2 regions of the Streptococcus dentalis genome follow, and region 2 is predicted to be linked to the other one. Evidence: predicted binding sites of a transcription regulator. Region 2 holds the regulator's gene; the other holds the start of a gene.
What was found. The regulator Rex, encoded in region 2, represses fermentation and respiration genes when NADH is low (regulators of the CRP and FNR family bind a similar motif). The targets are predictions, from matches to a motif close to TTGTGAANTANTTCACAA.
Positions count from the first base shown of each region.

Region 1 (16,572 bases), 550 kb from region 2:
ATTAATAGTCCAGGTCATATGGATGCGATTCTGACGGCCATGGAACAATTGGGCATCGAAAACCCTCACTTTAATTATTTTGGTACAAAGAAATCAGCTCGGACAGTTGATTTGGACAACCAAAAAGCCTTAGACTTTACTAAGGCTTTGGTAGACAAGTATGCGGCTTATTTCAGCGGCAAGGCAGATATTTTCAATATTGGTTTGGATGAATATGCCAACGATGCTACAGATGCCCATGGTTGGCAGGTTCTCCAAGCCAGCAAGCATTGGCCAGGTGAAGGCTATCCAGAAAAAGGCTATGAAAAATTCATCCAATATGCTAATGATCTAGCAGCTATTGTGAAAAAACACAAGATGAAACCAATGGCCTTCAATGATGGAATCTACTACAATGGCGATACTTCCTATGGTACTTTTGACAAGGATATCATTGTGTCCTACTGGACAGGTGGCTGGAATGGCTATGATGTCGCTTCTTCAAAACTCTTGTCTGAACTAGGTCATCAGATTCTTAATACCAATGATGCTTGGTATTATGTGCTTGGACGGGACAAGGCTGGATCTGGTTGGTACAACCTTGATCAAGGTCTCGAAGGAATTTCCAAGTCAGCGATTGATGTGGTTCAAAAAAATGATGGAGCTAAGGTACCTTTCATCGGTGGCATGGTAGCTGCCTGGGCAGATACGCCATCTGCAACCTACAAAAAAGACCTTCTCTTTAAGCTCATGCATGCCTTCGCGGACAAGAATGCGGACTACTTTGTAGCAGATCCTGAAGTGGTCGAAAAAGCTCTTTCGGAAGCTCCAACTGATTTGGATCACTATACACCGGAATCTCTAGTAGCCTTTACGGCAGCTAAAAAAGCTTTAGAAGGGGCAGGAGCAAATACCACTCGAGCAGAGGCCAAAACCTTGATCGATCATCTCAAAGCAGCTCAAGATGCTTTGGTGTATACGGAAAGCTACGCGAAAGAAGTTGCTGCAAAAGAAGCAGCAGAAAAACTAGCCATGAAGAAGGTCATCTCGATCGATGCAGGCCGCAAATACTTCTCACTGGATCAGTTGAAACGAATCGTAGATAAGGCCAGTGAGTTGGGTTATTCTGACTTGCACCTCCTTGTCGGAAATGATGGCATGCGCTTCGTCCTCGATGATATGACGGTGGAAGCCAATGGCAAGACTTATGCTAGTGACGATGTGAAAAAGGCCATTTTAGAAGGTACCAAGGCCTATTACGATGATCCAAATGGCCAAGCCTTGACCCAAGCGGAAATGGATGAACTCCATGCTTATGCGACTGCTAAAGGAATCGGCTTGATTGCGGCAGTCAATAGTCCTGGACACATGGATGCTTTGTTGGTAGCCATGGAAAAATTGGGCATTGAAAATCCACAAGCCAGCTTTGATACGGTTTCAAAAACAACCATGGATTTGACCAATGAAGCAGCAGTCAACTTTACCAAAGCCTTGATTGGCAAGTACATGGACTACTTCAAAGACAAGTCTAAGATCTTTAACTACGGAACAGATGAATATGCCAATGACGCTACCAGTGCGCAAGGCTGGTACTACCTCAAGTGGTATGACCTCTATGGTAAATTTGCGGAGTATTCCAATAGTCTTGCAGCTATGGCGCGTGAAAAAGGCTTGCAGCCAATGGCCTTTAACGATGGCTTCTATTATGGAGATGAAGATGATGTTGCCTTTGACAAGGACGTCTTGATTTCATACTGGTCTAAAGGATGGTGGGGCTATAACCTTGCGTCACCACAGTATTTGGCAGATAAGGGGTATAAATTCCTTAATACCAACGGGGACTGGTACTATGTTTTGGGCCACAAAGGTGACCAAAGTTATCCGCTCGAAAAAGCTATTCAAAATACAGAAACTGTTCCGTTTGAACAGTTAGCTTCAACCAAGTACCCTGATGTCAAATTACCGACATCCGGAAGTATGTTGGGAATTTGGGCTGATGAGCCGGCCAATGAATACAAGGAAGAAGAAGTCTTCCAGGTCATGGAAGCTTTTGCCAACCATAACAAGGACTATTTCAAGGCGGACTTCACTGCTCTTAGAAAAGCAGTTGCTACGGTACCAACAGATCTAGCCATTTACACACCAGAATCGCGCGCAGCCCTTGCGAAAGTCTTAGATAGCTTGAATTGGAATGTGAGCCGTGCTCATCAAGATCAGGTGGATCAAGAAGTGGCTGCTCTGACTCAAGCCCTTGCGGGGCTCAAGCCAATTACGCAAGTAGGTAGCTTGGCTGAAAATGACGTCAAAGCCCTAGTGGAAGACAAACCAAGTCTTGAAATCGTAGAAAAAGAACTTGATTTTGACCTTGTGGAACGGACCAATCCAGATCTCGCTAAAGGAGAACGCAGAGTGATCCAGGCTGGGGTTAAAGGGCAAGGTCTTGAGTATGTAGAGGTTTCAGCGCTTGATCAAAGTCGAAAAGTGATTGCTACAGAAGTTGCAACAGAGCCTGTTGCAGAAATTGTTGAAGTCGGTACCAAAGAAGTCGTGATCCCAACAAGCCCTTCAGTAGAAGCACCAGTGAAACCAGACGTGCTTGTAAACAAAATGGTTTCAGATCCTTCAACACCTCAAGTGATCTCGAAGAATCAGCCAGTAGCACCAGAAAATACCCCAACGCCAATTCCAGCAGCTGTGGAAGAAACGGTTCGTTCAGAAGCAGTATCTTCTAACAAGCAACTTCCAGAAACAGGAGTGGAATCTGCTCTGGGGCTCTCTTTACTAGGAGCGATCTTAGGAGCAGCAGGAATGGACTTGAAAAATAAAAAAAGAGACTAAGACCTAGTAGATTTGTAACAGGTCGAAGTTAGGAGAGTGGGACAGAAATCGGTCATTCGTTAGAATTCGATTTCGTCGTCCCACCTCCGCACAGTTGAGTAGGGCTGTAAAAGCTGATGAAATCAGCGTAGTAGAGCCCACTCAACCACTGCGTCTTGCTCGACAATCCAAAAATAATTGAGAGGCTAGGACTTTTGTCCCAGTCTCTTTTTGTGCTCGTAAAACTGTACCCGGACAGTTTGATTTTTTCACTCTTGTAACCCCTTCTATATCCTGCTAAAATAAAACCATGACACGATACAAAGCAACCATTTCATATGACGGGACCTTGTTTGCAGGGTTTCAACGCCAACCTCATGCCCGTAGTGTGCAAGAGGAAATCGAGAAGACCTTGACGCGCCTCAATCAAGGAACCCCTGTTACCGTTCATGGAGCGGGGCGAACGGATTCCGGTGTCCATGCTCTTGGCCAGGTGATTCATTTTGATCTCCCCCAAGCGCGGGACGAGGAAAAGCTCCGCTTTGCCCTCGATACCCAAACCCCAGAGGATATTGATTTCATCCGAGTAGAGCAAGTAGCAGATGACTTTCACTCACGCTACAAGAAGCACAGCAAGACCTATGAATTTATTGTGGATTATGGTCGTCCCAAGAACCCCATGATGCGCCACTATGCCACCCACTATCCTTATCCTTTGGATGTGGAAAAGATGCAAGCAGCCATCCAAAAGTTGGAGGGAACCCATGATTTCACCGGTTTTACGGCTTCAGGAACCAGTGTGGAAGATAAGGTTCGTACGATTACAGAGGCTCGCTTGGTCGAGGATGCAGAGCATCATCGCCTTGTCTTTACCTTTTCGGGCAATGGTTTTCTCTACAAGCAAATCCGCAATATGGTGGGAACTTTGTTGAAGATCGGAAATGATCGGATGCCGATCGAGCAGATCGATCTGATTTTGGATAAGAAGGACCGCAATTTAGCAGGTCCTACAGCAGCGCCAAATGGCTTATATTTAAAGGAGATCCGTTATGAGTAATGAATTGATTCTAGCTATTTCAGGAAATGATATTTTTAGTGGTGGAGGTCTTCACGCAGACCTTGCAACCTATACGACCAACAAACAGCATGGTTTTGTAGCGGTGACTTGTTTGACCGCTATGACGGAGCACGGTTTTGAAGTGATTCCGGTGGATCCGACGACCTTTGCGCAACAGCTCAACTCCCTCAAAGATGTTCCTTTCTCTGCTATTAAACTCGGTCTTTTGCCAAATGTCCAAGTGGCAGACTTGGCTTTGGACTATGTCAAAGCCCATGCGGAGATTCCTGTGGTACTAGATCCTGTCTTGGTCTGCAAGGAAAGTCATGATGTAGAAGTTTCAGCTCTTCGAGACGAATTGATTAAGTTCTTCCCTTATGTGACCATCATCACGCCAAACTTACCAGAAGCTGAGATCTTGACCCAAAGCAAGATTCAATCGCTCGACGATATGAAGGCGGTAGCGCGCAAGCTCCACGAATTAGGAGCAGCGAATGTCGTGGTCAAAGGAGGCAATCGTCTCAATAAAGAAAAGGCCATCGATGTCTTTTATGATGGGACAGACTTCACCGTCATTGAAGAGCCAGTCTTAGAAAAGAACAATACAGGAGCTGGTTGTACCTTTGCGTCTAGCATTTCCAGCCAGTTGGTGCAAGGGAAATCTCCACTTGAAGCTGTTAAAGCCTCTAAAGACTTTGTTTTCCAAGCGATTCAACATTCAGACCAGTATGGAGTAGTACAGTATGACATCTAATCGAACTCAACTCATTGCCCGCCTCTCTATTTTGACAGCCTTGACAGTTGTACTTGGCTACTATACCAAACTTCCAACTCCTACAGGGATCGTCACCCTACTAGATCTTGGCGTTTATTTCACAGCCTTCTATTTTGGACGCAAGGAAGGTGCTATTGTAGGTGGTGTCGGAGCCTTCTTATTGGATCTGATTTCAGGCTATCCTCAGTGGATGTTCTTTAGTCTCCTCTTTCACGGGGGACAAGGCTACTTCGCTGGCTTCAAGGGCAAAGCTCGTTACCTAGGCTTGCTTCTTGCGACAGTTGTCATGGTAGGCGGTTACGCACTAGCTTCTGCTCTCTTTTTAGGCAATGGCTGGGGTGCTGCTATCTCGGACATTCCGAATAACCTCGCTCAGAATTTTGTTGGAATGGCTTTAGGTTATGTGGTCTATTATGCATTTCAAAAGAAAGGAAGCTAATTCATGGATCTGGAGCAACTGAAGAAGGATACAAAAGAAATCTTGGTAGATGTCTTGGAAAAAAGCCGTCTCCGCCAAGGACAGATTCTTGTACTCGGGATGTCTTCAAGTGAAGTTGCAGGAGGGCAAATTGGAAAGGCCTCCAACATCGACATTGCCGAAGCTATTGTCCAGACCTTGCTAGATGAGTTGAATCCAAGAGGGGTTTATCTGGCAGTACAAGGATGTGAGCATCTCAATCGCGCCTTAGTGGTCGAAAGAGAATTGGCAGATAAGAAGGAACTAGAAATCGTCAATGTCCTTCCGAGTCTCCATGCAGGAGGTGCTGGGCAACTCGCAGCTTTCAAGTATTTTAAGGATCCTGTTGAGGTGGAATTTATCACAGCTCAAGCGGGGTTAGACATCGGAGATACCTCCGTGGGGATGCATGTCAAACATGTGCAAGTTCCAATTCGCCCTATCTTGCGTGAACTAGGTGAAGCCCATGTCACAGCCCTCGCCAGTCGGCCAAAATTGATCGGCGGCGCCCGTGCTCTCTACCTCGATGATCCCATCCGAAAATCATAATCAGAACTAGCTTTTAAGGGCTAGTTTTTTTGGATGAAAAGAGAGGCAAAAACGTTTTAAAACTTGCAATTTCAAAGTTTTGTGGTAAAATTATAAGGAATGACTATATTATTTTAAGGAGAGACAGAATGTCTGTATCATTTGAAAACAAAGAAACTAACCACGGTGTATTGACTTTCACAATCAGCCAAGAGCAAATCAAACCTGCTTTGGACCGTGTGTTTGAGTCAGTTAAGAAAACTTTGAACGTACCTGGATTCCGTAAAGGTCATATTCCACGTCCAATCTTCAACCAACGTTTTGGTGAAGAAGCTCTTTACCAAGATGCTTTGAACGATCTTCTTCCAGCAGCGTATGAAGCAGCTGTTAAAGAAGCTGGAATCGAAGTTGTAGCACAACCAACTTTCGATGTTGTATCTATGGAAAAAGGTCAAGACTGGACATTGACAGCAGCTGTTGTAACAAAACCTGAAGTAAAATTGGGTGCTTACAAAGACCTTGAAGTATCAGTAGAAGTTTCTAAAGAAGTAACAGACGCTGATGTGGATGCTCGTATCGAACGCGAACGCAACAACTTGGCTGAATTGGTTGTTAAAGAAGGTGCTGCAGCAGAAGGTGACACAGTTGTGATCGACTTCGTAGGTTCTATCGACGGTGTTGAATTCGACGGTGGTAAAGGTGACAACTTCTCACTTGGACTTGGTTCAGGTCAATTCATCCCAGGTTTCGAAGACCAATTGGTTGGACACTCTGCTGGTGAAACAGTTGACGTGATCGTAACATTCCCAGAAGACTACCAAGCAGCTGACCTTGCAGGTAAAGAAGCGAAATTCGTGACAACGATCCACGAAGTAAAAGCAAAAGAAGTACCAGCTCTTGACGATGAATTGGCAAAAGACATCGACGAAGAAGTTGAAACTCTTGCTGAATTGAAAGAAAAATACCGCAAAGAATTGGCAGCAGCTAAAGAAGAAGCATACAACGATGCAGTAGAAGCAGCAGCAATCGATCTTGCCGTTGAAAACGCTGAAATCGTTGACCTTCCAGAAGAAATGATCCACGAAGAAGTACACCGTTCAATCAACGAGTTCCTTGGAAACATGCAACGTCAAGGTATCTCACCTGAAATGTACTTCCAAATCACTGGAACAACTCAAGAAGATCTTCACAAACAATACGAAGCAGAAGCTGAAAGCCGTACGAAGACAAACCTTGTGGTTGAAGCAGTAGCGAAAGCAGAAGGCTTCGAAGCAACTGAAGAAGAAATCAACGCTGAAATCGAACAATTGGCAGCAGATTACAACATGCCAGTTGAACAAGTTCGCAACCTTCTTTCACCAGAAATGTTGAAACATGACATCACAGTGAAGAAAGCAGTGAACGTAATCACAAGCACAGCAAAAGTAAAATAATTGAGATAAAAAAGAAGAGCCGTGAGGCTCTTCTTTTTTTTGATTTCATGGAGAATCCTGGAATTTTCCTTTGACGAAAGGGGAAATTTATCGTACAATAGAGTGTAACGATAAAATGCGTGATAGATTTAGTGACGAGAAGTTTTCAATCTATCATTGAGGATAGGATGAGGTTGAAGACCGGATCCTTCTCCATTTAGGAAATGAAACATAAGGAGATTTACCCTTGGAATTAGAAGTATTTGCTGGACAAGAAAAAAGTGAACTTTCTATGATTGAAGTGGCGCGTGCGATTTTGGAATTACGCGGACGTGACCATGAAATGTACTTTAGCGATCTTGTAAATGAAATTCAAAATTACCTTGAAAAATCAAACAGCGAGATCCGTGAAGCTCTTCCATTGTTCTACACAGAATTGAATGTAGATGGAAGCTTTATCCCACTTGGAGATAACAAATGGGGTCTTCGTTCATGGTATGCCATCGATGAAGTTGACGAAGAAATCATCGCTATTGAAGAAACAGACGAAGATGAAACTCCTAAGAAACGGAAGAAAAAACGTGTCAATGCCTTCATGGATGGAGACGAAGATGCGATCGACTACAACGACGATGATCCAGAAGATGAAGAAGTTTACGAAGCAGATCCAGCTCTTTCATACGATGAAGAAAATCCAGATGATGAAAAGAGTGAAGTCGAAGCTTACGATGCTGAAATCAATGAAATCGTACCAGATGATTTGGGTGAGGAAGTTGAATTAAGCGAAGAAGACGACGAAGAAGAGGATTCTGAAGACGAGGAAGAAGAATAAATCATAAGAAGAGGCTGGGACAAAAGTCCTAGCCTCTCAATTGTTTTTGGATTGTCGAGCAAGACGCAGTGGTTGAGTGGGCTCTACTACGCTGCTTTCATCAGCTTTTACAGCCCTACTCAACTGTGCGGAGGTGGAACGACGAAATCGAGTTCTAACGAATGACCGATTTCTGTCCCACTCTCTTTTTGTTTGCATTGAAAAAAGTGGCGAAATGGTATATGATAAACGTGTAAGGTTTCCCAAATAGGAGGTGTTCCAGATGGACTTTCGTTTAGATCAAAGTTTAGTAGCTCTTGGTATTGATACAGTTGTGGTCGGAATTGCTAGAAATGTGGATCCTCAAGCAGTTTTGCCCCCTTCTTTTCTTGAAAAGAAGAAAGAGCTTGAACAATGGGCGCTCCAGTGTCAGACAGAAGAAGTAGTGGCATCTCCTGTCATCAAAGGGTATACAGACCTCTTGCAAAAAGTAGGGCGTAGCATCAAGAAAAATCCCCCAACAGTCCTAGCTCTTATCCGAAACATCCAGCATCGAGGAGCTCTTCCTCAGATCAATAGCATCATCGATATCTATAATGTCGAATCTCTGAAGTCCTTTCTCGCAATTGGAGGACATGACCTAGATAAGATTGAGGGACCGATTGAATTTACAGTGAGTCAAAGAGACGATCTCTTCCTCCCTATCCTTTCTAGTGAAAAACATGTCGCACCGACAGATCCTGTCTACCGGGATCAAAAAGGAGTTCTGGCTTGGTTGGATGTACGCGATAGTGACCATTACAAATTTGAGGAGACTACGCAAAACGCCCTCTTTGTCATCCAAGGAAATACCGAGACGTCAGTCGAGATGCGTTTAGAAGCGCTAGAACGAATCCACAAGGACCTTGCTCTTTGCATGCCTCAGCTTCAATTTGAGAAATTTCTCGTCACACAAAATGGAGTGGAAAAGGTCGTGTAAACAGCGAAAATTATTTTCATGAAATTTTCAATTTGACAAAGTAGACCATTTGCGGTAAGATATTGTTCGGGCACCTCATTTTGAGGTCGGAGCTCCCTAAGGATTAGGGAGCTATTTTTGTTTTTTCTGCAAAGAGGAATGGCCTCTACAACATTAGAAGAAGAGGAAAGCACATGTCAACAAAATATATTTTTGTCACGGGTGGTGTCGTATCATCCATCGGGAAAGGGATTGTCGCAGCAAGTCTTGGTCGCTTGCTCAAAAATCGTGGATTGAAAGTGACCATCCAAAAATTTGACCCTTATATCAATATTGACCCAGGGACGATGAGTCCTTACCAACACGGGGAAGTATTTGTCACAGACGATGGCGCAGAGACAGACTTGGACCTTGGTCACTATGAACGCTTCATTGATATTAATCTGAATAAGTACTCAAATGTGACAACAGGGAAAATTTATAGCGAAGTCCTTCGAAAGGAACGTCGTGGAGAATACTTGGGCGCGACTGTACAGGTTATTCCTCATATCACAGATGCTTTGAAAGAAAAGATCAAACGAGCAGCGACGACGACGGATTCAGATGTCATCATCACAGAAGTCGGGGGAACAGTTGGAGACATTGAATCCCTTCCATTCCTTGAAGCTCTTCGTCAAATGAAGGCAGATGTTGGTGCTGAAAATGTTATGTACATCCACACCACCCTTCTTCCTTACTTAAAGGCTGCGGGAGAAATGAAAACCAAGCCGACGCAACACTCTGTGAAAGAATTGCGTGGTCTTGGGATTCAACCAAATATGTTGGTCATCCGTACAGAAAAACCAGCTGGTCAAGGAATTAAGAACAAGTTGGCTCAATTCTGTGATGTCGCACCAGAAGCTGTCATCGAATCACTGGATGTGGAACATTTGTACCAAATCCCATTGAACTTGCAAGCACAAAATATGGACCAAATCGTTTGTGACCATTTGAAATTGGATGTTCCTGCAGCAGATATGACAGAATGGTCTGCGATGGTCGACAAGGTCATGAACCTCAAGAAACAGGTCAAGATTTCCTTGGTTGGAAAATACGTAGAATTGCAAGATGCCTACATTTCTGTCGTTGAGGCCTTGAAGCACTCAGGGTATGCCAATGATGCAGAAGTCAAGATTAATTGGGTCAATGCCAATGATGTGACAGCTGAAAATGTGGCAGAACTCCTTGGAGATGCGGATGGAATCATCGTCCCAGGTGGTTTTGGTCAACGGGGAACAGAAGGCAAAATTCAAGCCATCAAGTATGCGCGTGAACAAGACGTCCCAATGTTGGGTGTCTGCTTGGGTATGCAGTTAACCTGTATCGAATTTGCCCGTCACGTTTTAGGTTTGGAAGGGGCTAATTCATCCGAATTGGATCCAGAAACCAAGTATCCAATTATCGATATCATGCGGGACCAAATCGATGTGGAAGACATGGGTGGAACGCTCCGTCTCGGTCTTTACCCTTCTAAACTCAAACGAGGATCAAAAGCAGCAGCTGCCTATGACAATCAAGAAGTGGTACAACGTCGCCACCGTCACCGTTATGAGTTTAACAATGCTTTCCGTGAACAGTTCGAAGAAGCAGGATTTGTCTTCTCAGGCGTTTCACCAGACAACCGTTTGGTCGAAATCGTTGAAATCCCAGAAAACAAATTCTTTGTTGCTTGCCAATACCACCCAGAATTGTCAAGCCGTCCAAACCGCCCAGAAGGACTTTACACAGCCTTTATCACAGCGGCAGTTGAAAACCACGATAGCAAATAAAAATCAAGGGAGCAGGTCGAAGGACCTGCTCCCTTTTTGTGAAAAAATGACAAACTCTGAAAAAAGTTTGAAAAAAATCTTGACAAGAAAGTAGAAGATTGATATACTAGTAAGGTACTCAATCGCGGGGATGGCGGAATTGGCAGACGCGCAGGACTAAGGATCCTGTGACCGCTTTAGGTCGTGAGGGTTCAAGTCCCTCTCTCCGCATCGGATCAAGATAGCTTCGGCTATCTTTTTTTGTTTTCAAATTTCTTTGTGGTAGAATAGGTGTGAGATGAGGTGAGAACATGAAGAAAAAGGATCTGGTATTGGCCGATGGCCTTTTTGCACTATTGGGAAGTGCCATTAATTTTTTCGGTCCTATCCTGATTTTAGCGATGGGGATAGGTGCATACAAGGATACTTTTAGATATTTTATCGCCTTAAACATATGGAATGTTTTCATTTTTTTAGTGGCGATTGCTTCTAAGTATCTGCTCAGAGATAAAAAAAGAATCAAAAAATGGATTCTTCATCTTTTTCTGATAGCAGGCAGTATACTCTTTCTTGCGTCAATCCTTGCAGTGTGTGAGAATATTCCCTTTCTTGAGGGAGTGCTAAACGGACTTCTTGGAAAAATATTTACCGACAGTCAGTTATTTGCTGCTTATTTCTATTCTCAATGGGTTGCAGCGGTATCCCTTGTGATTTGCGGGATTGCCTTTCTCCTTTCACTAAAAAAATTTAAAGAAGAGAATTGAAGGGGGTGTAAGTCCCCTTCTTTTACTTGTTTGCTAGGATGAGAGTCTTAGGAGATAGGAGATTCCGTCCTATTTATCGGAAGAAATCGCTTAAAGCTACAGGAAAAGCTAGCAATTTCATCTAAAAAGTGATAAAATAAACAATGTAAGTGGGATTAACCCCACAAAAATTTATAGGAGGCCTATAACAAATGGCAATCGTTTCAGCAGAAAAATTTGTCCAAGCAGCTCGTGACAATGGTTATGCAGTTGGTGGATTTAACACAAACAACCTTGAGTGGACTCAAGCTATCTTGCGTGCAGCAGAAGCTAAGAAAGCTCCAGTACTTATCCAAACTTCTATGGGTGCTGCTAAATACATGGGTGGTTACAAAGTATGTAAAGCCCTTATTGAAAACCTTGTAGAATCAATGGGTATTACTGTACCAGTTGCTATTCACCTTGACCATGGTCACTACGACGATGCTCTTGAATGTATCGAAGCTGGTTACACTTCAATCATGTTTGACGGTTCACACCTTCCAGTTGAAGAAAACCTTAAATTGGCGAAAGATGTCGTTGAAAAAGCTCATGCTAAAGGTATCTCAGTAGAAGCTGAAGTTGGTACTATCGGTGGTGAAGAAGACGGTATCATCGGTGACGGTGAATTGGCACCAATCGAAGATGCTAAAGCAATGGTTGCTACAGGAATCGACTTCTTGGCTGCAGGTATCGGTAACATCCACGGTCCTTACCCAGCAAACTGGAAAGGTCTTCACCTTGACCACTTGCAAAAATTGACTGAAGCTGTTCCAGGATTCCCAATCGTATTGCACGGTGGATCAGGTATCCCTGATGATCAAATCCAAGCAGCTATCAAACTTGGTGTTGCAAAAGTTAACGTTAACACTGAATGCCAAATCGCATTTGCAAATGCTACTCGTCAATTCGTACGTGAATACGATGCAAACGAAGCAGAATACGATAAGAAGAAACTCTTCGACCCACGTAAATTCTTGAAACCAGGTTTCGAAGCAATTACAGCAGCTGTTGAAGAACGTATCGACGTATTCGGTTCAGAAGGCAAAGCTTAATTTAGCTTTGAAATGTTATTAACCAGAGGTTTATCCGCAAGGATAAGCCTTTTTTGATTTTATATTCATTTTATCTGATTAATGTTAAATGAATAGATTAGTAAGTTAAAATCAATCCATGGTTATATAAAGAAGTTAATATATTTACTTTTGTAATAGGTTGTGATAAAATGAAATTAAGTTTTAGGTATATAGGAGGTAGTGTGAATATGAAAAACACTAAATTATTGTTAACAGTTTTAATCGCTGGCTCGTTGCTAACGGCTTGTCATACTAATAATGTATCGAAAGATACTGCTTTGCCTGAAAAGAATCCAACGGTAAAATCGGATTCGACACCTAAGTCTGAAAAGAATTCGTCAATGAAAGATGTTACTAAAGAGAACTCGCGTTTAGAAGAGATGAATTTGTTAGCAAAACAATCGAAATCAACAGAAGAAATCTATGTCACCGGAGATGTTGTTGTGGGTGAGAACGGAGATGTAAAACCTGGTATTTATGATTTGGAAATAACAGGAGGATCAGGAAATATTTTTGGAAATAGAAAGGATCCTTTTTCACTGTTTATTAATTGGGTAGCAGGTGCACCAGGAACATCAACCGATTATCCTTCAAAAATCAGGATTATTTTATTTGAGGGTGATACATTGGATTTTAGTAATATTTCCAAGATTAAGTTTAATGCAGTACCAGAAAAAGTAGAAATGAGTAATGAAGCGGGAATTGGAGAGTATGTAGTGGGGCGTGATATTAAAGCTGGTACGTATAAACTGAGCACGAATGTGAAGCTAGATCCTGAATTTGATAATTTAGGTTGGTCAATTGATATTTATAATAATTCAACGAAAAAAAAGAAAGAACAAACTCTAAATTCTGGTAATCAAGATGTTGTCGTGAAATTAGAAGACGGAGATATAATTTCAACTAGTTTATATAACTCTGATCCTGATTTACCAAGTGATAATGCTAGATTAATTTTTACTGAATATAAATAGATTATAAATTAACCAGAGGTTTATCCGTAAGGATAAGCCTTTTTGTAGACTTGGAGGTTATTATTTATCTCTTTTATTATTGCAATAAAAATATCTTATTTGTATTGCTAAAACACTCTAAAACTTGTACAATATGCCTATGAAAAAATTCAAACTGTGGAGCTGGATCGTTTGTGGCTTTCTCCTGCTCTTTTTAGGTGCTACATTTGTTTTTCATCAATTCAGTTTACGAAATGAAAGTAAGCTTCTCACACCCATTGGTAAACAAGTTACAGTCAATGGACATCGAATGAATGTCTCTGTTAAAGGAGAAGGGCCTCAAATAATCGTTTTTCTTTCCGGTGCAGGTATCGCCTCTCCGATTTTAGACTTTAAGGATCTATCAGATTCCCTATCCAAAAAATACAAAGTTGTTGTCGTGGAGCGAGCAGGATATGGTTTTAGCGAAGATAGTGATCGTTCAAGAGATGTGATGGAGGTCCTTTCTGAAACCCGTCAAGCTTTGGCGCAAGCTCATGTTTCAGGTCCTTATGTGATTATTTCGCATTCTATGGCTAGTTTAGAGAGTCTTGCTTGGCAAGAGAAATATCCAAATGAAGTGAAGGCTTTGATTGGCCTGGATTGGGCTTTGCCAGCGAGCTATGAAGATTTAAAAGAACACCCAACTCTTATAACCTTAGCCTATTGGACGAGTAAGATTGGCCTGCTCCGTTATTTCCCTGAGTCTGTTTACCTGAAGAATTCTGACTTGACTAAAAGTGAGCGTCAGCAATACCGATTTTTAGCTTACAAGCAGTTGCTGTCGACGGCTATGCTCAATGAGACCCGAACTGTAAAGAAAAATGCCCAAAAGGTTAGTAAATTTACCATTGATCCCAAAATCCCTGTACTTCTCTTGGTTTCAAATGGGGAGGGAACCAGCTTTAGCCAATCAGAGTGGCAACGTTATGCAGAGAGATTTGCAAGCGACCAGTCTAATGTTCAAGTCGACTATATGGATGCGCCTCACGACCTCTATCATTATCAAAGCGATGCTATTGTTTCTCGTATTAAAGAATTTTTAGAGAATAATTGAGGGCTTAAAAATCCATTGAGACTGATGATAATAATTAAATGCTGAAGGATTAACAGTAGAATCGTTAATTTTCTCGATTAAAAAAATTCTTTTTCTTAACAATAAGCCCGCCCCTAAGGGCAGGTTTTTTGGTGTTTTAAGGAAACTATTAAACCAGAATTTCTGACTCAAAAGCATTATTTCAAGAGAGAAATTTCTAATTTCATAATCTATAAGCAAACGCTTGCATTCCTTTTTTTATTGGATTATAATAGGTTGGTATAAAGCCTTCTGTAATAATATTGAGTAAGTGTAGAAAGTAAGGATTTAGAATATTTGTAGTCAAAAATACAATGTTGCTTCTTACGATAGGGAGATAGATATGGCAATGATAGAAGTGCAACATCTTCGGAAAAATTTTGTGAAGACAGTTAAGGAGCCGGGGTTAAAGGGGGCCTTGCGCTCCTTTATTCATCCTGAAAAGCAGACCTTTGAAGCGGTCAAGGATTTAACTTTTGAAGTTCCAAAGGGGCAGATTCTAGGATTTATCGGGGCAAATGGTGCTGGGAAGTCGACCACCATCAAAATGCTGACAGGGATTTTAAAACCGACATCTGGTTTTTGTCGGATTAACGGCAAGATTCCACAAGATAATCGACAAGATTATGTCAAGGATATTGGAGTCGTTTTCGGACAACGCACCCAGCTATGGTGGGATTTGGCACTGCAAGAGACCTACACGGTCTTGAAGGAAATTTACGATGTACCGGACTCGCTTTTCCATAAGCGCATGGACTTTTTGAATGAAGTTTTGGATTTGAAGGATTTTATCAAGGACCCCGTGCGAACTCTTTCACTTGGGCAACGGATGCGGGCGGATATTGCAGCTTCCTTGCTTCACAATCCCAAAGTTCTCTTTTTAGATGAGCCGACCATTGGTTTAGACGTTTCGGTCAAGGATAACATTCGTCGGGCCATTACTCAGATCAATCAAGAGGAAAAGACAACTATTCTCTTGACTACTCATGATTTGAGTGATATTGAGCAACTCTGTGATCGGATTTTTATGATTGACAAGGGGCAAGAGATTTTTGATGGGACGGTTAGCCAGCTCAAGGAAACCTTTGGCAAGATGAAGACTCTCTCCTTTGACCTGACGCCAGGTCAAAATCATCTAGTCTCTCATTATGAGGGCTTGCCTGATATGTCCATTGATAGACAAGGAAATACTCTCAATATTGAATTCGATAGTTCCCTCTACCAGTCGGCCGATATTATCAAGCAAACCTTATCTGATTTTGAAGTTCGTGATTTGAAGATGGTAGATACAGATATTGAAGATATTATCCGTCGCTTCTATCGAAAGGAGCTCTAAGATGGTCAAATTGTGGAGACGTTATAAACCCTTTATCAATGCAGGGATTCAGGAGTTGATTAGCTATCGAGTTAACTTTATTCTCTATCGGATTGGTGATGTCATGGGGGCTTTTGTCGCTTTCTATCTCTGGAAGGCTGTCTTTGACTCCTCCCAGGAGCCTTTGATTCAGGGCTTCAGTATGGCGGATATCACCCTCTACATCATCATGAGTTTTGTGACCAATCTTTTGACCAGGTCTGATAGCTCCTTTATGATTGGTGATGAGGTAAAAGATGGCTCTATTATCATGCGCTTATTGAGACCAGTGCATTTTGCGGCCTCTTACCTTTTCACTGAACTTGGCTCCAAGTGGTTGATTTTTATCTCTGTTGGACTGCCATTTTTAAGTGTCATTGTTTTGATGAAAATCTTATCTGGGCAAGGTATTGTAGAAGTGCTGGGATTAACTGTCCTTTATCTCTTTAGCTTAACTCTGGCTTATCTGATTAACTTTTTCTTTAATATCTGCTTTGGATTTTCAGCCTTTGTATTTAAAAATTTATGGGGCTCCAATCTACTCAAGACTTCAATAGTGGCCTTTATGTCTGGCAGTTTGATTCCCTTGACGTTTTTTCCAAAGGTGGTTTCAGATATTCTCTCCTTATTGCCATTTTCATCCTTGATTTACACTCCAGTTATGATTATTGTTGGGAAATACGATGCCAGTCAGATTCTTCAAGCACTTTTG
Region 1 is NZ_CP139418.1:42,447-59,018, reverse strand. It holds gene SM121_RS00295 (family 20 glycosylhydrolase) at 1-2,817, shown strand, start outside; gene truA (tRNA pseudouridine(38-40) synthase TruA) at 3,107-3,853, shown strand; gene SM121_RS00285 (bifunctional hydroxymethylpyrimidine kinase/phosphomethylpyrimidine kinase) at 3,846-4,607, shown strand; gene SM121_RS00280 (ECF transporter S component) at 4,597-5,067, shown strand; gene SM121_RS00275 (TIGR01440 family protein) at 5,071-5,634, shown strand; gene tig (trigger factor) at 5,763-7,046, shown strand; gene rpoE (DNA-directed RNA polymerase subunit delta) at 7,273-7,857, shown strand; gene SM121_RS00260 (B3/B4 domain-containing protein) at 8,120-8,815, shown strand; gene SM121_RS00255 (CTP synthase) at 8,989-10,602, shown strand; tRNA gene SM121_RS00250 (tRNA-Leu) at 10,727-10,812, shown strand; gene SM121_RS00245 (hypothetical protein) at 10,893-11,345, shown strand; gene SM121_RS00240 (class II fructose-bisphosphate aldolase) at 11,537-12,418, shown strand; gene SM121_RS00235 (hypothetical protein) at 12,628-13,413, shown strand; gene SM121_RS00230 (alpha/beta hydrolase) at 13,547-14,488, shown strand; gene SM121_RS00225 (ABC transporter ATP-binding protein) at 14,850-15,842, shown strand; gene SM121_RS00220 (ABC transporter permease) at 15,844-16,572, shown strand, end outside.
Region 1: the regulator Rex is predicted to act here: its motif matches at 11,472-11,489, upstream of SM121_RS00240 (class II fructose-bisphosphate aldolase).

Region 2 (16,572 bases):
GCAATTGCTTTATCCGGATCACGAACGAATCCTCAGGTCCCCAAAGATGAGTTTCAAGATTATGATGTGGTCTATATTGTTGAGAATCTGAACGACTTGTTATCTGATTTATCTTGGCTAGACCAGTTTGGAATTCGTCTGATTGAACAGCACAATGTCCTTGGACACCGTCGTCTGTATCTCATGCTCTTTGAAGATGGCAACCGTATCGATTTGACCCTCTGTCCCAAAGAGTATACCCAAGAGTGGGTGGACAGCGAAGCAAATTTTGAAGTTATAAAAGACGACAAAGGTTTGTTTGAAGCCTATCAGCCTAATTCCAAGCGCTATTGGACCGCTCCACCTACTGAAGAGGAATTTGCAGCATCCTGCAATGAATTTTGGTGGGTATCGGCTTATGTTGTCAAGGCCATTCGAAGAAATCAGCTTATCTATGCGACCGACCACCTCTATGGCATTTGTCAGCAAGAACTCCTCAAGGTCTTAGCTTGGCTGGTGACAAGCGATAGGGGAGTAGTTGATATCGGAAAGAACTACAAGTACCTCTTCCAGTATCTACCAACCGGGCAAGAGAAGGAGTTCTCAGCACTGCTTGATTTATCTAGTATCGATAAAATCACTCAGTCTTTATTTGCTACCATGGGGCTATTCAATCGAGAAGCTCAAATTCTGGCCCAAAAGATGGGATTTACTTACGATATGGAAGTTGCAGAGAAAATGACTTTTTATGCTAAAGAGAAACTTTCTAATCATTAATGAATTTATTTTAAACATCAGAAAGGAACGTTTGGTTACTTGGTGTAACCGAATTCCTTTTTCCTAAAAGACTACTCAACATTCTTTGAAAGGAGTTGAACACGCCCTGAGTGCTGTGTGAAAAAGATAAATTTCTAATTTTCACTTTGTATTTTAAGGGCTTTGTATCTTATGTCTAATATTCAAAATATGTCCCTGGAGGACATCATGGGGGAGCGCTTTGGTCGCTACTCCAAATACATTATTCAAGAACGGGCTCTTCCTGATATTCGGGATGGCTTGAAACCTGTTCAACGGCGGATTCTTTATTCAATGAATAAAGACGGGAATACACATGACAAGGGCTACCGCAAGTCTGCCAAGTCTGTCGGTAATATCATGGGGAATTTCCACCCTCACGGGGATTCTTCTATCTATGATGCCATGGTCCGCATGTCTCAAGACTGGAAAAACCGTGAGATCCTTGTGGAAATGCACGGAAACAATGGTTCCATGGACGGTGATCCACCGGCAGCCATGCGTTATACCGAGGCGCGTTTATCTGAAATCGCTGGTTATCTTTTGCAAGATATCGAAAAGAATACAGTGCCATTTGCCTGGAACTTTGACGATACAGAAAAAGAGCCAACGGTTTTACCGGCAGCCTTTCCAAATCTCTTGGTCAATGGGGCAACAGGGATTTCAGCTGGTTACGCGACAGATATTCCGCCACACAACCTTGCTGAAGTCATCGATGCCGTGGTCTACATGATTGATCATCCATCTGCCAAGGTAGACAAACTCATGGAGTTTCTACCTGGACCTGATTTCCCAACGGGTGCCATTATCCAAGGCCGGGATGAGATCAAGAAAGCTTATGAAACAGGTAAGGGCCGGGTGGTTGTTCGCTCTAAAACAGAGATCGAGCAGCTTAAGAGCGGTAAACAGCAAATCGTTGTTACCGAGATTCCTTATGAGATCAACAAGGCTGTTTTGGTCAAGAAGATCGACGACGTCCGTGTTAACAACAAGGTGGCTGGTATCGCAGAAGTTCGGGATGAGTCTGACCGAGATGGTCTTCGCATTGCCATTGAGCTCAAAAAAGATGCCAATGCAGACTTGATCTTAAACTACTTGTTCAAGTATACAGATTTGCAGGTCAACTACAACTTTAATATGGTGGCAATTGATAACTATACACCACGTCAAGTTGGGATCGTACCGATTCTCTCTAGCTACATTGCTCACCGTCGGGATATCATTGTCGCTCGTTCTCGCTTTGATAAGGAAAAGGCAGAACGACGCCTCCACATCGTAGAGGGCTTGATCCGCGTCATTTCCATTCTCGATGAGGTCATCGCCTTGATCCGTGCTTCTGATAATAAGGCAGATGCTAAAGAAAACCTCAAGGTCAGCTACGATTTCACGGAAGAACAAGCAGAAGCTATTGTTACCTTGCAATTGTACCGCTTGACCAATACCGATATCGTGACCTTGGAAGAAGAGCATGCCAGTCTCAAGGAGCAAATCGCGACCTTGGCAGCCATCATTGGGGATGAACGAACCATGTTCAACCTCATGAAGAAGGAATTGCGTGAAGTTAAGAAGCTCTTTGGGAATCCGCGTCGCAGTGAATTGCAAGACACTGCGAAAACGATCGAGATTGACACAGCAAGTCTTATTGTCGAAGAAGAAACCTTCGTCAGCGTAACCCGTGCTGGATATATCAAACGGACCTCGCCTCGTTCTTTCAATGCCTCAACATTGGAAGAAGTCGGTAAGCGAGACGATGACGAGTTGATTTTCGTAGAGCCTGCTAAGACCACTCAGCATCTCTTACTCTTTACCAACTTGGGGAATGCCATTTATCGACCAATTCACGAATTGACAGATACCAAGTGGAAGGATATCGGAGAACACCTCAGTCAGACCTTGACCAATTTCGAGCAAGAGGAAGAAATTCTCTTTGCGGAGATTGTGGATCAGTTTGAAGGAGTGACTTATTTTGCAGCAACTCAACAAGGACAAATCAAGCGTTTTGAACGCAAGGAATTGAGCCCATGGCGGACCTATCGTTCTAAATCGACTAAGTACGCTAAGCTAAAAGACCAAGACGACCGTATCGTAGCAGTTGCGCCAGTTGTCCTTGAAGATATCATGATCATTACTAAAAATGGGTATGGGTTGCGCTTCAATATTGAAGAGGTCCCTGTCGTAGGAGCCAAAGCAGCAGGGGTCAAAGCCATTAACCTCAAAGACGGAGATCAAGTCGCTGCCGCCTTTAAGTCGACAACTCCAAGCATGTACATTTTGACTCAACGAGGCAGTCTCAAACGGATGTTACAAGACGATATTCCTGTGACCAGTCGGGCTAAACGGGGACTACAGGTCTTGCGTGAGCTGAAAAATAAACCACACCGTGTCTTCAAGGCAGGTCCAGTCTTCACTGACCAGGGAGATTTTGATCTCTTTACGAGCCAAGAAGAAGTGGCAGAGCAAGATCAAATTATTCAGATCACTTCTACAACAGGTCAGGTGACAGAAGTTGATTTGACACAATTAAGCATTTCTGAAAGAACAAGCAATGGATCCTTTGTCAACGATACCATTTCGGATCAAGAAGTTTTTTCAGCTACTATCAAATAAAAGAAAGCGTCGGTCCATTCTAGGACTGACTTTCTTTGAAAATAAATTTTCTGAAAATTGAAAATTTCGCTTGAAATTCTCATGAAATGGTGTACAATAGTGTACATAGATTGAGAAACTGAATCGACCTGCATCAGATCGACAAGGAATAGAAAGAATTAAAAGGAGCACTATCATGACAGTATCACTTGATTGGGAAAACCTTGGCTTTTCATATATGAAATTACCCTATCGCTATTTGGCACATTATCGCAATGGAGCTTGGGAAAAAGGGGAATTGACAGAAGATGCGACCTTGCATTTGTCCGAATCTTCTCCAAGTTTGCATTACGGTCAGCAAGCCTTTGAAGGGTTGAAAGCCTACCGTACAAAAGATGGAAGTATCCAATTGTTCCGTCCAGATCAAAATGCCAAACGTTTGCAACGCACAGCAGATCGGTTGCTGATGCCTCAAGTACCTGTTGACATGTTTGTAGATGCTTGTAAGGCAGTGGTAAAAGCCAATGAAGAGTATGTTCCACCATATGGTACAGGAGCTACCCTTTACCTTCGTCCACTTTTGATTGGGGTTGGTGATATTATTGGTGTGCATCCAGCAGATGAGTATATCTTTACCATCTTTGCCATGCCTGTCGGTAACTATTTTAAAGGTGGTTTGGTCCCAACGAACTTCTTGATTCAAGATGAGTATGACCGTGCTGCACCACATGGTACAGGGGCTGCAAAAGTTGGTGGGAACTATGCAGCTAGTATGTTGCCAGGTAAGATTGCGCATGATCGTAACTTCTCTGACGTGATTTACCTTGATCCAGCGACGCACACCAAGATTGAAGAAGTAGGTTCTGCAAACTTCTTTGGTATCACTGCTAGTAACGAATTTGTGACGCCATTGAGTCCGTCTATTTTGCCATCGATCACCAAGTACTCTTTGCTTTACTTGGCAGAACACCGTCTTGGTATGACACCAATTGAAGGGGATGTCTTTATCAATGATTTGGATCGCTTCGTAGAAGCAGGAGCTTGTGGTACCGCAGCTGTCATCTCTCCGATCGGAGGCGTTCAACACGGGGATGACTTCCATGTCTTCTATTCTGAAACAGAAGTAGGTCCTGTCACACGTAAACTTTATGACGAGTTGACCGGTATCCAATTTGGTGATGTCGAAGCGCCAGAAGGATGGATTGTCAAAGTCGATTAAACCGAAAGCGTCTGAGACAAAAGTGTCCAGACTTCAATGAGAACGAGTCTTAACGAAAGAACGCAGTCGTTAATGTTTCTCTTCATTCGCTTTTAGGAATAAAAGAGTGACGAATGACTCTTGCGGGGGTGGGATAAAGAAGGAATTTCTAACTAAATTCTTTCTGCCCACTCCCTTTTCTCTTGCGTCATCAAGAGAATTTTTGTAAAATAGAAAAAGTGAAAAGAGGGTTGAAATGAGTAAAAAAGATAAGAAAATTAAGATTCAAATCGTTGATAGTAAAGTAACCGTCGGGAAAGACACTTTTGATGGTTTCACTTTGTCCATTGGAAAGAAAACGATTGGGGAAATTGCAGACATGGCAGGTCAGTTTGCCATTATCAAAAATGGAAATGTGGATTCTCTTTACAAAAAACTTGAAAAAGCCGTTGAAATTTTAATAGAAAATTATAATTTGAATAAATAAGGGCTTGCAATCAAAATAAATCAATGGTATAATAGATCCTGTTGATTTATATGGAGAGATAGCGAAGAGGCTAAACGCGGCGGACTGTAAATCCGCTCCTTCGGGTTCGGGGGTTCGAATCCCTCTCTCTCCATTAGCGTTCATTGTGACGATGATAAAGTGACTAATGTCAGCGCTCTTTTTGGGGTATAGCCAAGCGGTAAGGCAAGGGACTTTGACTCCCTCATGCGTTGGTTCGAATCCAGCTACCCCAGTTCTAGGTAATATCAGATAAGGTGGTAAAATATCTACTCAGGTATTTTATTTCTTTATATGAAGAAGTCGTTGTAGATCATTTTGATTTCGTTGCGAGTGCTTGCTTAGGAAAAATAATTATAAGTATGTCAAGTTTTAGAAAACTTGATTGTTGGAGGATTTTTTAGATGAATGAATTTGAAGATTTGCTAAACAGTGTTAGCCAAGTTGAACCAGGTGACGTTGTTACTGCTGAAGTATTGACAGTTGACGCGAACCAAGCTAACGTTGCAATCTCTGGAACTGGTGTCGAAGGTGTTTTGACTCTTCGCGAATTGACAAACGATCGTGATGCTGACATCAATGACTTGGTAAAACCAGGTGAAACACTTGAATTGCTTGTTCTTCGTCAAGTAGTTGGTAAAGATACTGATACAGTAACTTACCTTGTATCTAAAAAACGTTTGGAAGCTCGCAAAGCATGGGACAAATTGGTCGGACGTGAAGAAGAAGTTGTTACTGTTAAAGGAACTCGCGCTGTTAAGGGCGGACTTTCAGTAGAATTTGAAGGACTTCGTGGATTTATTCCAGCTTCAATGCTTGATACTCGTTTTGTACGTAACACTGAACGTTTCGTAGGTCAAGAATTTGATGCTAAAATCAAAGAAGTTGACGCAAAAGAAAACCGCTTCATCCTTTCTCGTCGTGAAGTTGTTGAAGCTGCATCAGCTGCAGCACGCGCTGAAGTATTTGGTAAATTGAACGTTGGTGATGTTGTAACTGGTAAAGTTGCTCGTATCACTAGCTTCGGTGCTTTCATCGACCTTGGTGGTGTTGATGGATTGGTTCACTTGACTGAATTGTCACACGAACGCAACGTTTCACCTAAATCAGTTGTAACTGTTGGTGAAGAAATCGAAGTGAAAGTTCTTGACTTGAACGAAGAAGAAGGGCGTGTATCACTTTCATTGAAAGCTACAACACCTGGACCATGGGATGGCGTTGAACAAAAATTGGCTGCTGGTGATGTCATCGAAGGTACAGTTAAACGTTTGACTGACTTTGGTGCATTCGTTGAAGTATTGCCAGGTATCGATGGACTTGTTCACATCTCACAAATTTCACACAAACGTGTTGAAAATCCAAAAGATGTTCTTAAAGTTGGACAAGAAGTAACTGTTAAAGTTCTTGAAGTAAATGCTGCTGATGAACGTGTATCACTTTCTATCAAAGCACTTGAAGAACGTCCAGCTCAAGAAGAAGGCGAAAAACAAGAAAAACGTCAACAACGTCCACGTCGTCCAAAACAAGAAAAACGTGACTTTGAACTTCCAGAAACTCAAACTGGATTCTCAATGGCTGACTTGTTTGGCGATATCGAATTGTAATATTTTTAAAGCTTACCTTTTGGTAAGCTTTTTTTACTTGTAAAATGATTGTTTTTTTGATATACTATCATAGTTGCCACCCTTAGTGTAATGGATATCACGTAAGATTCCGGTTCTTGAGATGGGGGTTCGATTCCCTCAGGGTGGATGACGGTAGGAGAGCTGAGAGGCTCTCTTTTTTGTTTCAAGGCCAAGAAGCATTTTTAAAAGTTGGAGTAGGCCTTCGGGTCTCCTTTTTAATGTTCATAAGATAAAAAAACACCATGTCCTAGACATGGTGTTTGATTATTTGCTTAGTTTTTAGAAGCTGCTTGGAATTCTGGATTCTTCCATGCTTCATCAATAATTGCTTTCAATTCATCAGCAGAAGCTTTCATTTTTTGTTGTTCCGCATCGTTCAATGGGATGTTCACTGGACGAACAATACCGTGTGCACCTACGATGGCAGGTTGACCGATAAAGACGTTGCTAACACCATATTGACCTTCTTGGAATACAGAAAGTGGAAGTACTGCATTTTCGTCATCAAGGATTGCTTTAGTGATACGAGCAAGGGCAACAGCGATACCGTAGTATGTAGCACCTTTTTTGTTGATGATAGTGTAAGCAGCGTCACGAACGCCTTCAAACAATTCAATCAATTCAGTTTCTTGAACGTTTTGAGTGTCTTTAAGGAATTCTTCAAGGTTTACCCCAGCGATGTTAGCGTGTGACCATACTGCGAATTCTGAGTCACCGTGTTCACCCATGATGTAGGCGTGTACTGAACGAGCGTCCACATCCAATTTTTCAGCCAAAGCTTGACGGAAACGAGCTGAGTCAAGAGAAGTACCTGATCCGATAACACGTTCTTTAGGGAATCCAGAGAATTTCCATGTAGAGTATGTCAATACGTCAACTGGGTTAGCAGCTACAAGGAAGATACCGTTAAATCCAGATTTCACAACTTCTGTAACGATTGATTTGTTGATCGCAAGGTTTTTACCAACAAGGTCAAGGCGTGTTTCACCTGGTTTTTGAGGAGCACCTGCAGTAATTACAACAAGCTCAGCGTCTGCACAGTCAGCGTACTCAGCCGCATAGATCTTCTTAGGTGAAGTGAAGGCAAGGGCGTGGCTAAGGTCAAGCGCATCTCCAACAGCTTTTTCGTGCAATTGAGGAATTTCGATAATTCCAAGCTCTTGTGCAATTCCTTGGTTGACAAGTGCAAATGCATAAGATGAACCTACGGCACCGTCACCGACAAGGATAACTTTTTTGTGTTGTTTAGTCAAATTCATGAGTCTAAACGTCTCCTTCATATTTTTTTGAGATAGATTCTCATACGTCTTCATTCTACCACTTTTGAAAGTCTTTGTCATCTGATACAGTATGAATCCTTGATGTAAACGTTTTTACATTTGTACTCCTTAGAAGAAAAATAGGCTAAAATGTGTTATAATAGTATGGTGAATTAAGTAAAGAGAGGCATTTTTTGAATGCAGGATAAGAATCTAATTGATGTGAATTTAACATCAGAAATGAAGACGAGTTTTATCGATTATGCCATGAGTGTTATCGTTGCTCGTGCCCTCCCTGATGTTCGGGATGGTTTGAAACCTGTTCACCGTCGTATTTTGTACGGAATGAATGAATTAGGTGTTACACCAGATAAACCACATAAGAAATCAGCCCGTATCACAGGGGATGTTATGGGTAAATACCACCCACACGGGGATTCCTCTATTTATGAAGCCATGGTTCGGATGGCGCAATGGTGGAGTTATCGCTACATGTTAGTAGACGGTCATGGAAACTTTGGTTCTATGGACGGTGATGGTGCCGCTGCACAACGGTATACAGAAGCTCGTATGAGTAAGATCGCTCTTGAAATGTTGCGGGATATCAACAAAAATACAGTTGATTTCGCTGATAACTACGATGCCAGCGAGCGCGAACCTTTGGTCCTCCCTGCACGTTTCCCTAACCTTCTCGTTAATGGTGCTACAGGGATTGCCGTTGGGATGGCAACCAATATTCCTCCACACAATTTGGGAGAAACCATTGACGCAGTGAAGTTGATGATGGATAATCCTGAGGTAACGACCCGTGAACTCATGGAAGTTCTTCCTGGTCCAGATTTTCCGACAGGTGCTTTGGTCATGGGGAAATCAGGTATCCACAAAGCCTATGAAACCGGAAAAGGCTCAATCGTTCTTCGTTCTCGTACAGAGATTGAAGTAACCAAGAGTGGCCGTGAACGGATTGTTGTTACTGAGTTCCCTTATATGGTCAATAAAACCAAGGTTCACGAGCACATCGTTCGCTTGGTGCAAGAAAAACGGATCGAAGGGATTACAGCTGTACGGGATGAATCAAACCGTGAAGGGGTTCGTTTTGTGATTGAGGTCCGCCGAGATGCTTCGGCTAACGTTATTTTGAACAATCTCTTTAAGATGACTCAAATGCAAACCAATTTTGGATTCAATATGTTGGCGATCCAAAATGGTGTTCCAAAGATTCTTTCTCTTCGCCAAATTTTAGGGGCTTATATTGAGCACCAGAAAGAAGTGGTGACTCGACGGACCATCTTTGATAAAGAAAAAGCGGAAGCACGTGCCCATATTTTAGAAGGTTTGCTGATTGCCTTGGATCACATAGATGAAGTGATCCGGATTATCCGCAATAGCCGGACAGACGCTGAAGCACAGGCTGAATTGATGGCGAAGTTCAAACTTTCTGAACGTCAAAGTCAAGCCATTTTGGACATGCGTCTTCGTCGTTTGACCGGTTTGGAACGAGACAAGATCCAAAGTGAATATGATGATTTGGTTGCCCTGATTGCTGATTTGGTTGACATTTTGTCTAAACCAGAACGTGTGGCTACCATCATCAAAGAAGAATTGGAAGAAGTCAAACGCAAGTTTGGTGATGCTCGCCGAACTGAGTTGATGATCGGAGAAGTCCTTTCTCTTGAAGATGAGGACTTGATTGAAGAAACAGATGTCTTGATCACCCTTTCGAATAAAGGCTACATCAAACGTCTGGACCAAGCGGAATTTACGGCTCAAAAACGTGGTGGACGAGGGGTTCAAGGAACTGGTGTCAAAGATGATGACTTTGTTCGGGAACTGGTATCTACGAGCACCCATGATCATTTGCTCTTCTTTACCAATAAGGGACGTGTCTATCGTCTGAAAGGTTATGAGATTCCAGAATATGGTCGGACAGCTAAAGGATTACCAATCGTCAATCTCTTAAAATTGGACGAAGGTGAATCGATTCAAACCATTATTAATGTGGAGCAAGACCGCAGGGACGAAGCCTACCTCTTCTTTACGACGCGAAAAGGTTTGGTCAAGCGGACCAATGTAGCTGAATTTTCAAATATTCGTCAGAACGGTCTGAAAGCGCTGAATCTGCGCGATGAGGATGAATTAATCAATGTCTTCCTTACAGATGGCAACACTGATGTTATTATCGGTACCAAGTATGGTTATTCTGTCCGCTTTAATGAGGCTGTAGTCCGAAATATGGGACGTTCTGCCACAGGTGTACGTGGTGTGAATCTCCGTGAAGGAGACAAGGTTGTTGGAGCTAGTGTCGTTACGGATCAAGATGAAGTATTGATCATCACTGAAAAAGGGTATGGTAAGCGTACAATGGCTAGCGAATACCCAACCAAAGGCCGTGGTGGTAAAGGAATCAAGACAGCCAATATTACAGAGAAAAATGGTCCGTTAGCTGGTCTTTTAACTGTTAAAGGGGATGAAGATCTGATGATTATTACCGATACAGGAGTCATGATTCGCACAAATGTTGGGAATATCTCTCAAACGGGTCGTTCAACTCAGGGTGTGAAAGTTATGAGACTGGATCAGGATGCGAAAATTGTGACCTTTACAACAGTCCAGCCTGATGATAAAGATGAAGAAGTAGTGGAAGAAAACGAATAGATAAGGGGACAGTATGTCACGCAGAAGAAAAAAGAAAAAGAGTTTACGCAATACTCTTATCAACATCGTTGCAACACTTTTGATTATTCTCTCGCTTCTCTTAATTTTCAATGCTCCGATCCGAAATATGATTATGGTTTGGCATACCAACCAATACCAGGTTAGCAAGGTCGATAAAAACACCATTGATAAGAATAAAAAAGTGAAAACGAGCTTTGATTTCCAACATGTTAAGTCACTCTCGACGGAAGCTGTGATCAATGCCCAATGGAAGGCTCAGAAACTTCCTGTGATTGGGGGAATTTCGATTCCTGAATTGAACATGAATCTTCCGATTTTTAAGGGACTAGAAAACGTAGCCCTCTACTATGGGGCAGGGACCATGAAGGAAAACCAAGTTATGGGGCAAGGCAATTATTCTCTCGCCAGTCACCATGTATTTGGCTTAACTGGTGCAAATGCCATGTTGTTTTCACCATTAGAGAAAGCCAAGGCTGGTATGAAGATCTACATCACGGACAAAGAGAAAGTCTATACTTATGTCATCTCGTCAGTTGAGACAGTGACTCCAGACCGTGTAGATGTTATTCAAGATCGTGAAGGCGTTAATGAGATCACTTTGGTGACCTGTGAGGATGCTGCAGCGACTTACCGTACGATTGTAAAAGGGAATTTGGAAACCTCTGTTGACTATGACAAGGCTCCAAAAGACATCCTGGATTCATTCAGCAAGTCTTATAATCAAATGCAACTTTAAGAAAATAAAGTCCGAGACAGAAATGTCTGGGCTTTTTCTATGTAGGAAACTAGGAGAAATTCTTGTAAAATTGTAAGAGATTGGTAATATTATGTAAGGAACTTGTCATAATATTGAGGGAAATTCAGTATATAATAGAGGAGAAAGAGTATGATAAGGAGGTAGGATAGTGACAAAAGAGCGAATTTATCATCTCTTGCATCATTTCTATAATCTCTTAGTAAATGATTTTCCACGAAATGGATTAATTACGAAAGGAATCTACGAAGTAGAACAGGTTTACCAAGCTTTAGAGGCCATTCCTCAGAGTCAGGAGTACCTGATTCGCTGTGAAATTCAACAGTTTTTAAAGGAGCTTGAACAAGTTCAAACAGGTTATCAGATCCGCTTTAATAAAGATGAAGTATTAGTGTTAGATGATTTGAAGCAAGAAATTGCCTGCAAATAATGAAAGGTCGTCGTTTTCTCTATTTATTACGAATTAATAAGTGAGGAGGAAATTATGTACGACATATCATTTATTGAACCGTCTTTGCTTCCTAGGGAACGTTTGGTTTCTGAAGGGGTGGATAAGCTGAGTCATCAGGAATTGTTATCCATTCTCTTGCGAACAGGCAATAAGCAAAAAAGCGTTTATGAGATTGCACAAGGTCTTTTGAGTTCGGTTAATAGTTTAAAGGAGTTAAGTCAATTAACCCTAGAGGAGCTACAGGAAATCTCTGGTATTGGCCGGGTGAAGGCCATCGAACTTCAAGCTGTGATTGAGTTTGGACGAAGGATTCATAAAGACGAATTGATGAGTTCTGAACAAATCATGAGTAGTCAGAAATTGGCCCATAAAATTCAACAGGAAATCGGCCATAAGAAACAGGAGCACCTGGTTGCCCTTTATTTGAATACGCAGAATGAAATTATTCATCAACAGACCATTTTTATTGGAACAGTGAATCGAAGTATTGCGGAGCCACGTGAAATCCTACATTATGCACTAAAACACATGGCGACGTCCATCATCTTGGCTCACAATCATCCATCTGGTGCCGTATTTCCCAGTAAAAACGATGATGAAGTAACGCATCGAGTCTTAGAGGCCTGTGAAGTGATGGGTTTAACCCTATTGGATCACTTGATTGTATCTGAAGAAAATTACTATAGTTATCGAGAAGAAACAGATTATTTAGTTTAAAAAAGGTTGGAATCCTCTGGTTCCAACCTTTTTGTTGTTAAAGTATAAGTCTTTATTCTTCGTTTTTTCGCATGAAATAAAGGAGTGTTTGCAATTCACTGGTGAGGTCGACATATTGGACGACGACATCTTTAGGAACTGTCAGATGCACTGGTGAGAAGCTGAGAATCCCTTTGACCCCAGCGTCTACCAAAAGGCTAGCCACTTCTTGAGCCTTGACGCTTGGAACAGTTAGGATGGCTGTTTGAATGCCTTCTTGTTTGAGCTTTTCTTTAATAGAGGAAATACCGTAAATGGGAATTCCGTCCTTACTTTTGGTATTGATCAGTTCATGATCGTCAAGATCAAACGCCATGACAATTTTCATCTTATTGCGTTCATGGAAGCGATAGTTGAGAAGCGCACTTCCCATATTTCCGATCCCCACAATAGCGACATTGGTAATGGCATTATCATTTAAGAGATCCGCAAAGAAGTTCATCAGTTTTTTTACGTCATAACCAAATCCCCGTCTTCCTAATTCACCAAAATAAGAAAAATCTCGGCGAACGGTAGCAGAGTCAATCCCAATTGCATCCGCAATTTGCTTGGAATTGACGCGCTCTATTTTTTCAGAGTTAAAGCGTTTAAAAATGCGGTAGTAGAGCGATAAGCGTTTTGCTGTTGCGCGTGGAATTGGAGTATTTTTATCATGTTTCACAATATCACAACCTTTCCCTCTTATTGTATAGGAAGATTGTGAAAAAATCAACTATGTAGACCGATTTTTCAAAAATATATTTGTCTAACTAAAAAGCTGATGGTGATGGGAGAGTTCCATCATCATCAGCTTAGTTTTTAGCTTGTTCTAATTTTTTCAAAAAAGCATAGAGTCCATCGACACGCCCCGTATAGGGGAGCTTTTCACCCTTGTATTCAATGGAAACGATTGAGTAAGAGTCAGGTAAGGTTACACAGCCTGAAAAAGCTAAGATGCAGGCTGCAAGGTCGGGATAAGTAGTCGTTCGTTCTACTTGGTACGCGTCGATATAAGTTAGGGTTACCATATTAAACCTCTGTTTTGTTGAAAATTTCTCTTTCAACGAGACTATCCATTAAGAAATAGAATTTTTGTTGGATAATGTCATTTTCTGGATTTTTAAAGATATTAACCAGGCGAAGACCTGACTTATCTGTAATATTGATTTTAAAACCAGTGAGGTCTTTGTTGAAGATAATTTTAAGCAGGAAACCTTCACCGCTATTTGGAACAGCTTCGAGCAAACGATTCAACTCGTAATTTCCAACTTTTGTAACAGCAAATGTATTGTCACGTAAGGTATATTTTTTAATATTTGGGTGAAGACTATAGGTATATTTGCAGTCTTTCAATGTGATACTAGTTTCAAAAGTCATATTGTTCTCCTATGATAAAATTTCTTTAAGTTTTGTGAGGAAGTCTTGAACCTCCTCTATGGTATTGAGTTCTGAAAAACTAATTCGAAGGGATTCTTTTAGGCGTGAGCTATCTTTTCCATAGAGCGCCTCAAGGACATGGCTGGGTTGAATGGTACCTGCGGTACAAGCAGAACCTGTAGAGACAGAAATTCCAGCAAGATCGAGTCGCATCAATAATACATCATTTTGGACACCCGGAAAGCCAAGGTTCCAAACAAATGGAAGATGATCATCATTCGCATTTACGTAGTAGTCGTAGGCTGCTAAACCATTGACTAGTTCTTGGCCGAGTTTTTGAACCTGGTTGAAATTTTCTTCTTGATGAAGTGTAGCTTGCTGAAGCGCGGTTGCCATCCCGACAATTGAAATGAGATTTTCCGTGCTGGCTCTCATCTTACTTTCCTGATCCCCACCATGTAAGAGATTATCAAAATCTTTGACGGCCGCATAAAGGAAGCCGACTCCCTTAGGGCCATGGAATTTGTGGGCAGAAGCACTGAGAAAATCAATTCCCAACTCTTCGGGATAGACAGGGACCTTTCCAATTGCTTGGACAGCATCAACGTGAAAGGCAGCTGGATGATCTTTTAAGAGTTCTCCGATTTCTTTAATCGGTAACAGATCGCCTGTCTCATTATTGGCAAACATGGTAGAGACAAGAATAGTATCCGGTCTAAGTGCAGCCTTGATATCACTAGACTGAATGCGTCCATCTCTTGGTTGGACGATCGTAACTTCAAATCCGAAACGTTCTACAAGATATTCGATGGGTTCTAGAACCGCATGGTGTTCCAAAGCGGTAGTAATGATGTGTTTGCCATCTGTTTGGTGTTTCAAGCAGTAGCCTTTTATAACGGTATTATTACTTTCTGATCCACCTGAAGTGAAGAAAATACGATTTGGAATAGTATGGAGAGACTGAGCAATTTGCTCGCGAGATTCTCGGAGAAGTTTACTAGCCATCCGTCCATGAGCATGGAGGCTCGATGGATTTCCAAAAGTGGTCTTCATGGTTTCAGACATTTTATCAATGACTTCAGGTAGAAGGGGAGTTGTTGCGGCATTATCAAAATATATCACATTAAGACCTTATTTCTTGTGGTAGGCAAATAGAGGACTAACAGGTTTTCTTTCTTGAATGCGAACAATAGCTTCAGCGATCAGTTCGCTAGCTGTCAGATAGTTAATATTTTTTGGTGTTGGCCCATTTGGAGCAACAGAATCGGTTACTAAGATTTCTTTGATCGGAGCTTGGTCTAATAACTCGACAGCTCCTTTCACAAATAAGCCATGGCTTGAAACAGCATAAATTTCAGTAGCTCCTTCGCGTTCGACGATTTTCGCAGCTTCTGAGAATGTCTTACCAGTATTGAGGATATCGTCAATCAAGATCGCTTTCTTATCTTTGACATCCCCGATAATATAGCCATAATCACGGTTCGCATCATCTTGCTCGTAATCAATGATCGCAATCGGTGCATCAAGATATTCAGCTAAACTACGAGCCCGTTTGACACCAGAGTTTTTAGGACTGACGACTACGACATCAGGCCCTGTTAGACCTTTATTAATGTAGTGTTCTGCAAAAAGTGGAATGGTAAAGAGGTTATCTACGGCAATATCGAAGAAACCTTGAACTTGCACTGCATGGAGATCCAGTGTGACGACGCGATCCACCCCAGCTTTGACCAACATGTTTGCGACGAGCTTAGCAGTAATTGGTTCACGAGGAGCAGCTGTACGGTCTTGGCGGGCATAACCGAAGTAAGGCATGACCACATTGACAGTATTTGCGCTGGCCCGTTGGCAAGCATCCACCATAATTAACAGTTCCATCAAGTGATTGTTGACAGGGAAACTGGTTGATTGAATGATATAAATATCATATCCACGAACACTTTCCTCAATATTGACTTGGATTTCACCATCTGAGAATTGACGGGATGAAATTTTCCCAAGTGGAACCCCAGCGTGATCCGCGATTTTTTGCGCAATCTCTGGATTTGAATTGAGAGAGAAGAGCTTCATATTTTTTTTATCTGACATGTGATTCCAACCTCATTTAGATTTTTGATCTTAGCACTATTTTAGCAAAAATTTGCGATAATTTCAGCTATTTTACAATCTTTCCGCTAATCTGGCGATTTTATTTTTTGCTGCTTTGTAGACGATCCCATGGTCTGTCATGAACTGATGGAAATTATCTTCCTGCTCAGCAGTTTCGACCTCGATTTCCAACTCATAATCTTCAGTATCTAGATAGAGATTGTGGTCTAGTGCCACTATGCCTTCAGCTGTTTCTTTTTCGAATCGTTCTGTTGTAAGGCTCCCCCAAACAGCCAGTTGTTCAACAGGGATTCCTTTTAACATCAAGAGGTTTTTGATTTCCCCATCAGGAAACTGTTGGTGTTGAAGGATCGCCTGGGTTTCGTCTTGGCTGAGGTCTTGATTGTACTCGAAATGGCCAACTGCTTCAGGGACCTTGAGAGTCAATTCAGCCTGATCTGTGAAAGTACGCACCCGCAAGGCCATTTTTTCCTTACGGATGAGCTGGTCAGGTGTATCGATATAGTGATTGGTTTGGACAACC
Region 2 is NZ_CP139418.1:1,461,047-1,477,618, reverse strand. It holds gene SM121_RS07195 (aminoglycoside 6-adenylyltransferase) at 1-756, shown strand, start outside; gene parC (DNA topoisomerase IV subunit A) at 928-3,381, shown strand; gene SM121_RS07185 (branched-chain amino acid aminotransferase) at 3,557-4,579, shown strand; gene SM121_RS07180 (DUF2969 family protein) at 4,815-5,045, shown strand; tRNA gene SM121_RS07175 (tRNA-Tyr) at 5,098-5,178, shown strand; tRNA gene SM121_RS07170 (tRNA-Gln) at 5,228-5,299, shown strand; gene rpsA (30S ribosomal protein S1) at 5,468-6,667, shown strand; tRNA gene SM121_RS07160 (tRNA-Arg) at 6,744-6,815, shown strand; gene SM121_RS07155 (L-lactate dehydrogenase) at 6,961-7,947, opposite strand; gene gyrA (DNA gyrase subunit A) at 8,146-10,602, shown strand; gene SM121_RS07145 (class A sortase) at 10,616-11,359, shown strand; gene SM121_RS07140 (hypothetical protein) at 11,529-11,807, shown strand; gene radC (RadC family protein) at 11,862-12,545, shown strand; gene SM121_RS07130 (redox-sensing transcriptional repressor Rex) at 12,598-13,245, opposite strand; gene SM121_RS07125 (DUF4649 family protein) at 13,376-13,591, opposite strand; gene SM121_RS07120 (DUF1831 domain-containing protein) at 13,593-13,940, opposite strand; gene SM121_RS07115 (cysteine desulfurase family protein) at 13,950-15,062, opposite strand; gene SM121_RS07110 (ribose-phosphate diphosphokinase) at 15,072-16,028, opposite strand; gene SM121_RS07105 (CYTH domain-containing protein) at 16,101-16,572, opposite strand, start outside.